One region of the Bradyrhizobium sp. LeoA1Lang genome, then DNA from elsewhere that is predicted to be linked to it. Evidence: riboswitches for the same ligand, from Rfam matches in the RefSeq annotation. Region 1 holds a riboswitch; the other holds the start of a gene.
What was found. Region 1 has a riboswitch for S-adenosylmethionine ahead of metX (homoserine O-acetyltransferase MetX). Riboswitches for the same ligand answer to the same signal wherever they lie in the genome.
Positions count from the first base shown of each region.

Region 2: another riboswitch for S-adenosylmethionine. It lies ahead of ACZYOF_RS38390 (O-succinylhomoserine sulfhydrylase); the one in region 1 lies ahead of metX (homoserine O-acetyltransferase MetX).

Region 1 covers NZ_JBVAPG010000156.1:2,356-6,183, forward strand. The annotation lists gene metW (methionine biosynthesis protein MetW) at 32-700, opposite strand; gene metX (homoserine O-acetyltransferase MetX) at 700-1,905, opposite strand; SAM riboswitch at 1,988-2,067, opposite strand; gene ACZYOF_RS34770 (chorismate mutase) at 2,398-3,246, shown strand; gene hisC (histidinol-phosphate transaminase) at 3,257-3,828, shown strand, end outside.
Region 2 covers NZ_JBVAPG010000205.1:3,858-7,685, forward strand. The annotation lists gene ACZYOF_RS38375 (SDR family NAD(P)-dependent oxidoreductase) at 1-149, shown strand, start outside; gene ACZYOF_RS38380 (hypothetical protein) at 532-858, shown strand; gene ACZYOF_RS38385 (2'-deoxycytidine 5'-triphosphate deaminase) at 1,015-2,121, opposite strand; SAM riboswitch at 2,230-2,309, shown strand; gene ACZYOF_RS38390 (O-succinylhomoserine sulfhydrylase) at 2,374-3,567, shown strand; gene ACZYOF_RS38395 (SGNH/GDSL hydrolase family protein) at 3,648-3,828, opposite strand, start outside.

The sequences.
Region 1 (3,828 bases):
TTTGCGCGCCCCGGAATGACGGGGAGAGTGCTCAGCGTCCCTTGCCGCCCCTGCTCAGCAGGAACACGCCCTGTTCGCCGAACATGTTCCAGACCCACCAGGGCAGGTTCAGCGGCACCGGGCGGCCGTAGAGATCGAGCGCGACTGCGCGCTCCATCTTGACGTGGATCTCGTCGCAGAGCTGCACGAAATCCTTGATGGTGCAGAAATGAATGTTGGGGGTGTCGTACCAGGTGGCGGGGAGGTTTTCGGTGCGCGGCATGTGCCCGCCGACCAAGAGCTGCAGCCGCATCTTCCAGAAACCGAAATTCGGGAACGAGACGATGGCGCGGTGACCGATGCGCAGGAGATTTTCCAGTACCGCCTTCGGCTGGCGCGTCGCCTGCAGCGTCTGCGACAGGATCACGTAGTCGAAGGCATCGTCGGCATAGTTGACGAGGTCGGTGTCGGCGTCGCCCTGCACCACCGCGAGCCCCTTGGCGACGCAGTGGTTGACGCCTTCGCGCGACAGCTCGATGCCGCGGCCGTCGATGCCGCGGCTCTCCAGGAGCTGCAACAGATCGCCGTCGCCGCAGCCGACGTCGAGCACGCGCGAGCCGGGCTCCACCATTTCGGCGACCAGAACATGGTCCGGACGAAGGCTCGTACTCGCCTGCGGCGCCACGCCGGGCAGCGGCAGGGTTTGTTCCTGAAGCGCCATCACACGACCCCCGCATCGCCGAGGCCGCGCGCCTTGCCGGCCGACTGCAGGAAAGCGCGGGAGATGTCGAAGAATTCGGGCACGTCGAGCAGGAAGGCGTCGTGGCCCTTGTCGGTCTCGATCTCCGCGAACGAGACCCGCGCGCTGGAGGCGTTCAGCGCATGCACCAGCGCCCGCGCTTCCGAGGTCGGGAACAGCCAGTCGCTCGTGAACGACACCACGCAGAACCGGGTCTTGATGCCGCGGAACGCCTTCGCCAGCACACCATTATGGTCGGCGGCGATGTCGAAATAGTCCATCGCCCGCGTCAGATAGAGGTAGCTATTGGCATCGAAGCGCTCGACAAAGGACGAGCCCTGGTAGCGCAGATAGCTCTCGACCTGGAAGTCGGCATCGAAGGAGAATGTCGGCAGTTCGCGATCCTGCATCCGCCGCCCGAACTTGCGATGCAGCGCCGCGTCCGAGAGATAGGTGATATGCGCAGCCATGCGCGCAACCGCGAGCCCGCGATGCGGATGCGTGCCCTGATCGACATAGCGTCCGCCGCGCCAGTCCGGATCGGCCATCACGGCCTGCCGGCCGAGCTCATGAAAGGCGATGTTCTGCGCCGAGTGCCGCGTCGAGCAGGCGATCGCGAGCGTCGAGAACACGCGCTCCGGATAGGCCGCGGCCCATTGCACCGCCTGCATGCCGCCCATGGAGCCGCCGACCACCGAGAACAGCGTCTCGATGCCGAGCCGGTCGATCAGCATCGCTTGCGCGCGCACCATGTCGGGAATGGTGATGATCGGAAAATCCAGGCCCCACACCTTGCCGGTCGCGGGGCTGAGCGAGGCAGGGCCGGTCGAGCCCATGCAGCCGCCAAGCACGTTGGAGCAGATGATGAAGTACTTGGAGGGGTCGAGCGGACGGCCAGGGCCGACCATGGTCTCCCACCAGCCGGGCTTGCCCGTCACCGGATGCAAATTGTTGACATGCTGGTCGCCGGTCAGCGCGTGGCAGACCAGAATGGCGTTGGAGCGCTCGGCATTGAGTTCGCCATAGGTCTGGTAGGCGATCTGGAACGGCGCGAGGTCGATGCCGCAGTCGAGCTTCAACGGCTGATCCATGCCGAACTTTGCTACCGGCGAGGACGGATGATCGGCCTCATGGGCGCGGTCCTCACCCTGGATCGACGGACTCTTGATCGACTGCACCTTGGTCATTGCGGCCCCTTCCTCCGACGCGGAGGTCCCGGACAGAAATCAGGCCATAAAAAAACCCGGCCTGAACAAAGGTTCGGCCGGGATCGATCTGTCCCCGGCCTGTTTAGCAAGTTCTTTAACGTGGCTGCAAGCCGGCCGGCTCAAATGACCACGGAACGCTGGGAAAGTAGTCCCTTACCTGACCCGCGTCAAGGCAACCGGGGCCGTTAACCTAACCGTGACCTTGAGGCTGAGCTTGCGCCGTCTGGACCCATGGTACAGAACGGGGGCTCGCACTTCTCCCTCTCCCCGCTCTTGCGGGGCCGGGACGAGCGGAGCTCGCCCTGAGAGGGTTGGGGTGAGGGGCTTTCTCCGCTAACAAGGTAACAGACGGACTCGCGGAGAGTCCCCCTCACCCGAAATTCAAGCTCGCTTGAATTTCGACTTCTCCCCGCACGCGGGGGAGAGGTGAAGAGTTGGCTCCCTGATTGAAGAGAATTGACGGGCCCTAGCATGTCAAAAACGCCTCCGGCGCCGCCCTCGCTGGCCGAGTTGCGCAAAGAGATCGACGCGATCGATGAGCAGGTTCACCGCCTCTTGATGGCGCGTGGCGACATCATCGACCGCCTGATCAGGGTGAAGCAGACCCAGGAAGTCGGCTCCGCATTCCGGCCGGCGCGCGAGGCCGCCATGATGCGCAGCCTGGTCGAGCGCCATCGTGGCATCCTGCCGCTCGACACCATCGAGAGCATCTGGCGCGTCATCATCTCGACGTTCACTTACGTCCAGGCGCCGTTCTCGGTGCATGCCGATGTCTCGGTCGGCGAATCCATGATGCGGGATTCGGCGCGCTTCCATTTCGGCTTCGTGGTGCCCTACGTCTCGCATTTCAGCGCGCAGGCGGCGGTCGAAGCGGTGGCGAAATCGAAGGGCGACCTGGCGCTGGTGTCGGCCATTTCCAGCCGCACGCCGTGGTGGATCGACCTCGAGGCCGAAGGCACGCCGAAGATCATCGCGCGGCTGCCGTTCCTCGAGCGTGCCGATCATCCCGCAGCGCTGCCCGTGTTCGTGATCTCACGCGTCGCCGACGATGCGATGGTGACCGAAGTCGAGATGTGGAGCGTCCGCGTCTCCGGCTGGAACGCCGAGATCGCCCGCGCGGTGGCGCCGCTCGCTGAAATCGTCGCGGTGCCGGACACCGCTTTCGACGGCGCGGCGCTTTTGGTATCGGTCGCAGGCATCGGCTTCGAGAAGATCAAGCTGGCGTTGATCAAGGCCGGAGCCTCGGTGCGCTCATCGGCCCTCGTCGGCAGCCACGCAACGCGCTATACGGTGCCCCCCGCCCCTAGAATCCGGAGCTAGAGAGTTAGAGATGTCCCGCCCCGTGCCGAATCCCGGCATCCTCGATATTGCGCCCTACACCCCCGGCAAAAGCCCGGTGGCCGAGCCGGGGCGCAAGGTGTTCAAGCTTTCCGCCAACGAGACGCCGTTCGGCCCCTCGCCGAAGGCAATCGAGGCCTATAAGCACGCCGCCGAACATCTGGAGGACTATCCGGAAGGCACCTCGCGGGTGCTGCGCGAGGCGATCGGCCGCGCCTACGGCCTCGACCCGAACCGCATCATCTGCGGCGCCGGTTCGGACGAAATCCTCAACCTGCTCGCCCACACCTATCTGTGCGAAGGCTCGGAGGCGATCTCCACCACCCACAGCTTCCTGGTCTATCCGATCGCGACCAAGGCGAACGGTGCAAAGAACGTCGTCGTACCGGAGACCGACTACACCGCCAGTGTCGATGCGATCCTTGAGGCGGTCACGCCGCAGACCAAGCTGGTCTGGCTCGCCAACCCGAACAACCCGACCGGCACCTATCTGCCGTTCGACGAGGTCAAGCGCTTGCGCACCGGCCTGCCGTCGGACGTGCTGCTGGTGATCGACGCCGCCTA
Region 2 (3,828 bases), on a different contig from region 1:
AGCAGGCGGCCGCCCAGCGGGCGCGGATGGCGATCCCCCGCTACGGCAAGGCGGACGACGTCGCAGCGCTGGTCGCATTCGTGGCTGGGCCGGAGGCGCGCTCGATCAACGGCACCGAGCTTACCATCGACGGCGGCGCCAACGCGTGAGCGGCCAGACTTTGTGCGTCATGCTCGCCGGGGCCCCGCGCCCCGGTGCGGCTTCTTCTGGACTGGCGCATAATTACGTTACGGTCGTGACAAGATCGGCTGCGCCTGTGCGATGAACCATCCGGTGGCAGCCACTTGGCTGACGATACCGAGGTCGAGCCACGACGTATATCGCAAGCATATGCCGGGTGATATCGCCTGCATGGCGCTCACGCCAAGTCTACGCACCCTCCAAGTTCGGGCGGCGGCTTTCCGTTATATCGGTAACCGGATTCTCGTCCGGCCATCGCCATGACTTGCTAGATGAAAGCTGTGGAAGAGCAGGCTCAATGCCTGTCATCACCACTTGGTCAAGTTGGTGAAAGCACAGCAGGAAACAACCATGGCCCAGTTCGAAGACTATAGAAACAAGTATTCCAATATCCGGATGGAGCGCAACGACGGGATCTTGGAGATCACCTTCCATACGAATGGAAAAACCCTGGTGTGGGACGGTAGCCCGCATAGTCAGCTCGGGGCGGCCTTCCATGACATCGGAAGAGACAAGGAAAACAAGATCGTCATCATGACCGGCACCGGCGGTGCCTTCATCGAAGAGATCGACTCGACCACGCTTTCGCCGCAGCCGAACTGCTGCCGCGCGCCAGGGAACTCGCGAGGCAACTTCTCAAGCAACCCCCTCTCACGCTTCGCTATGCGAGAGTGGTGATGGTTCAGGAGCTCAAAGAGATGATGCTGAAGCATCTCAGCCACGGCCTCGCTCTCGAGGGCGTTGCCGCACATGAGTATTGGCCGGAGAGCTGATTTCCAGGCGAGCCAGTGCATGCCTCTTCAGCAGACCTGCATTCTCGCTGTAGCAGCGGACCTACACCCTGAAATGCTTGGAGAGCTTCAGGCCCTGGGCCTGGTAGTTCGAGCCGATGCGCTGGCCGTACATCGCATCGGGCCGGGCGAGCATCTTCTCATAGACGAGGCGGCCGACGATCTGGCCATGCTCGAGGATGAACGGCACCTCGCGCGAGCGCACTTCCAGCACGGCGCGGGCGCCCTGCCCGCCGGCGCCGGCATAGCCGAAGCCGGGATCGAAGAAGCCGGCATAGTGCACGCGGAATTCGCCGACCAAAGGATCGAACGGCACCATCTCGGCGGCGTAGTCCGGCGGCACCTGCACAGCTTCCTTCGACGCGAGGATATAGAACTCGCCGGGATCGAGGATCAGGCTGCCGTCGGGGCGCGCGCGGATCGGCTCCCAGAAATCATCGACCGGATAACCGCCGCGGCGATCGACGTCGACCACGCCGGTATGGCGTTTGGCGCGATAGCCGACGAAGCCGCCGGAATTCTCGCCCGAGAGATCGACCGAAACCGCGACGCCATCGGTGAGATCGGCATCGTCGATATCGACCAGGCGTTCGGCGTTGTGCAGCGCGTCGAGCTCGTCGGCGGTGAGGACGGCATCGCCGGTGCGGAAGCGCACCTGGGACAGCCGCGAGCCCTCGCGCACCAGGATCGGAAACGTCTTGGGGCTGATCTCGGCATAGAGCGGGCCGTGATAGCCGGCACCGATCACGTCGAAACGACGCGTGCCATCGGCGATCACGCGGGTGAAGACGTCGAGCCGTCCGGTCGAGCTCTTGGGGTTCGCGGCCGCGATGATCTCCGGCGGCAACGCGAGGCTCTCGAGCAGCGGCACGATGTAGACGCAATTGGTCTCCAGCACCGCGTCGTCGGCGAGATCGATCTCGTGCAGCTTCAACTCATCGATGCGCTCGGCAACGGTGGCGCCGGGACCGGGGAGAAAGCTCGCGCGCACGCGATAGGCGATGTCGCCGAGGCGAAGATCGAGGCTCGCGGGCTGGATCTGGCTCTCGACAAAGGGATAGACCGGCAGGATCAGGCCTGCATCCGCCATCGCCGCGATCATGCGGTCGGGCAGGATCCCATTGGCATCGTCTTGCAGCACGAACGACACGGACGCGGTCCCTCAAGACGGCTTAGAGCCACAAAAGGCCCAAAAAATGGATTTTACCGGTTAGCCGATGCCCGCCTTGACGGAAAGAGCGGGAACGAATATCAGCATGACTTATCCCGTGGTGATTTGAGCCGGCCGGCTTGCAGCCACGTTAAATAAGTCGCTAAACAGGCCGGGGACCTCAGCGATCCCGGCCCTTTAGGCCGGTTTTTTTGTGACCATTTTCGAAAGGATGGTCACGTTGGAGGTCCTATGTCCGAGTCCAAATCATCCGCCCGCTACCGCCCCGAAACCCGGCTGGTTCATTCCGGCACGCTACGCTCACAATTCGGCGAGACGTCCGAGGCAATATTCCTGACCCAAGGGTTCGTCTACGCGACCGCCGAAGAATGCGAGGCGCGGTTCAAGGGCGAGGATCCCGGCTTCCTCTATTCGCGCTTCTCCAACCCCGACGTGTCCATGTTCGAGCGCCGCATGATCGAACTCGAAGGCGCGGAAGCTGCGCGCGCGACCGCGACCGGCATGGCGGCGGTGACGACCGCGATCCTCGCGCCGCTGAAGGCCGGCGATCACGTGGTGGCCTCCAAGGCGATGTTCGGCTCGTGCCGCTACGTGGTGGAGGATCTCTTGCCGCGCTACGGCATCCAGTCGACGCTGGTCGACGGGCTCGACCACGACCAATGGAAAAAGGCGATCCGGCCGAACACGAAGACGTGTTTCCTCGAAAGCCCGACCAACCCGACGCTCGACGTGCTCGACATCGGCGCCATCGCGGAAATCGCGCATCAGGGCGGCGCACGGCTGATCGTCGACAATGTGTTCGCGACCCCGATCTGGCAGAGCCCGCTCTCGCTCGGCGCCGACGTCGTGGTCTATTCCGCGACCAAGCATATCGACGGCCAGGGGCGGTGCCTCGGCGGCATCATCCTTTCCTCCGAGGCTTTCATCACCGAGCACATCCATAACTTCCTGCGCCAGACCGGGCCGTCGATGTCGCCGTTCAATGCATGGGTGCTGCTGAAGGGGCTGGAGACGCTCGCTGTGCGCGTCCGCGCGCAGACCGAGACGGCCGCGAAGATCGCAGACGTGCTGGCAAGCCATCCGAAGATCACGCGGCTGATCTATCCCGGCCGCGCCGATCATCCGCAGGCAGCCACCGTGAAGAAGCAGATGCGGTCGGGATCGACCCTGATCGGGTTCGAGGTGAAGGGCGGCAAGGCCGGCGCGTTCCGCTGCCTCAACGGGCTCAAGATCTCGCGCATCTCCAACAATCTCGGCGACGCCAAGAGCCTCGTCACCCATCCCGCCACCACGACGCATCAGCGCCTGGGGCCGGACGCGCGCGCCGAGCTCGGCATCAGCGAAGGGTTCATCCGCTTCTCCGCCGGCCTCGAGCACGCCGATGATCTGATCGAGGATTTTGTCGAGGCGCTGGAGACGGTGTGATCCAAGGCGAATGGCGAATAGGGAGTAGCGAGTAGGGTCAAGCCCCATTCGCTATTCGCCACTCGCCATTCGCTTTCAGCTTACATCGGCCTGTACGTCCGCACATCCGCCGGCACGTTGACGCCGAGCTTGATCTGGCCGACCGACTTGATGATGTCGTCGCCGAGCAACTGGGCGAAGCAGGCATAGCCCCAATCATTCATGTGCAGGCCGTCGGCGATCACGAAGCTGTCGATCGGGATCGACTGCTTCTCGTGCCAT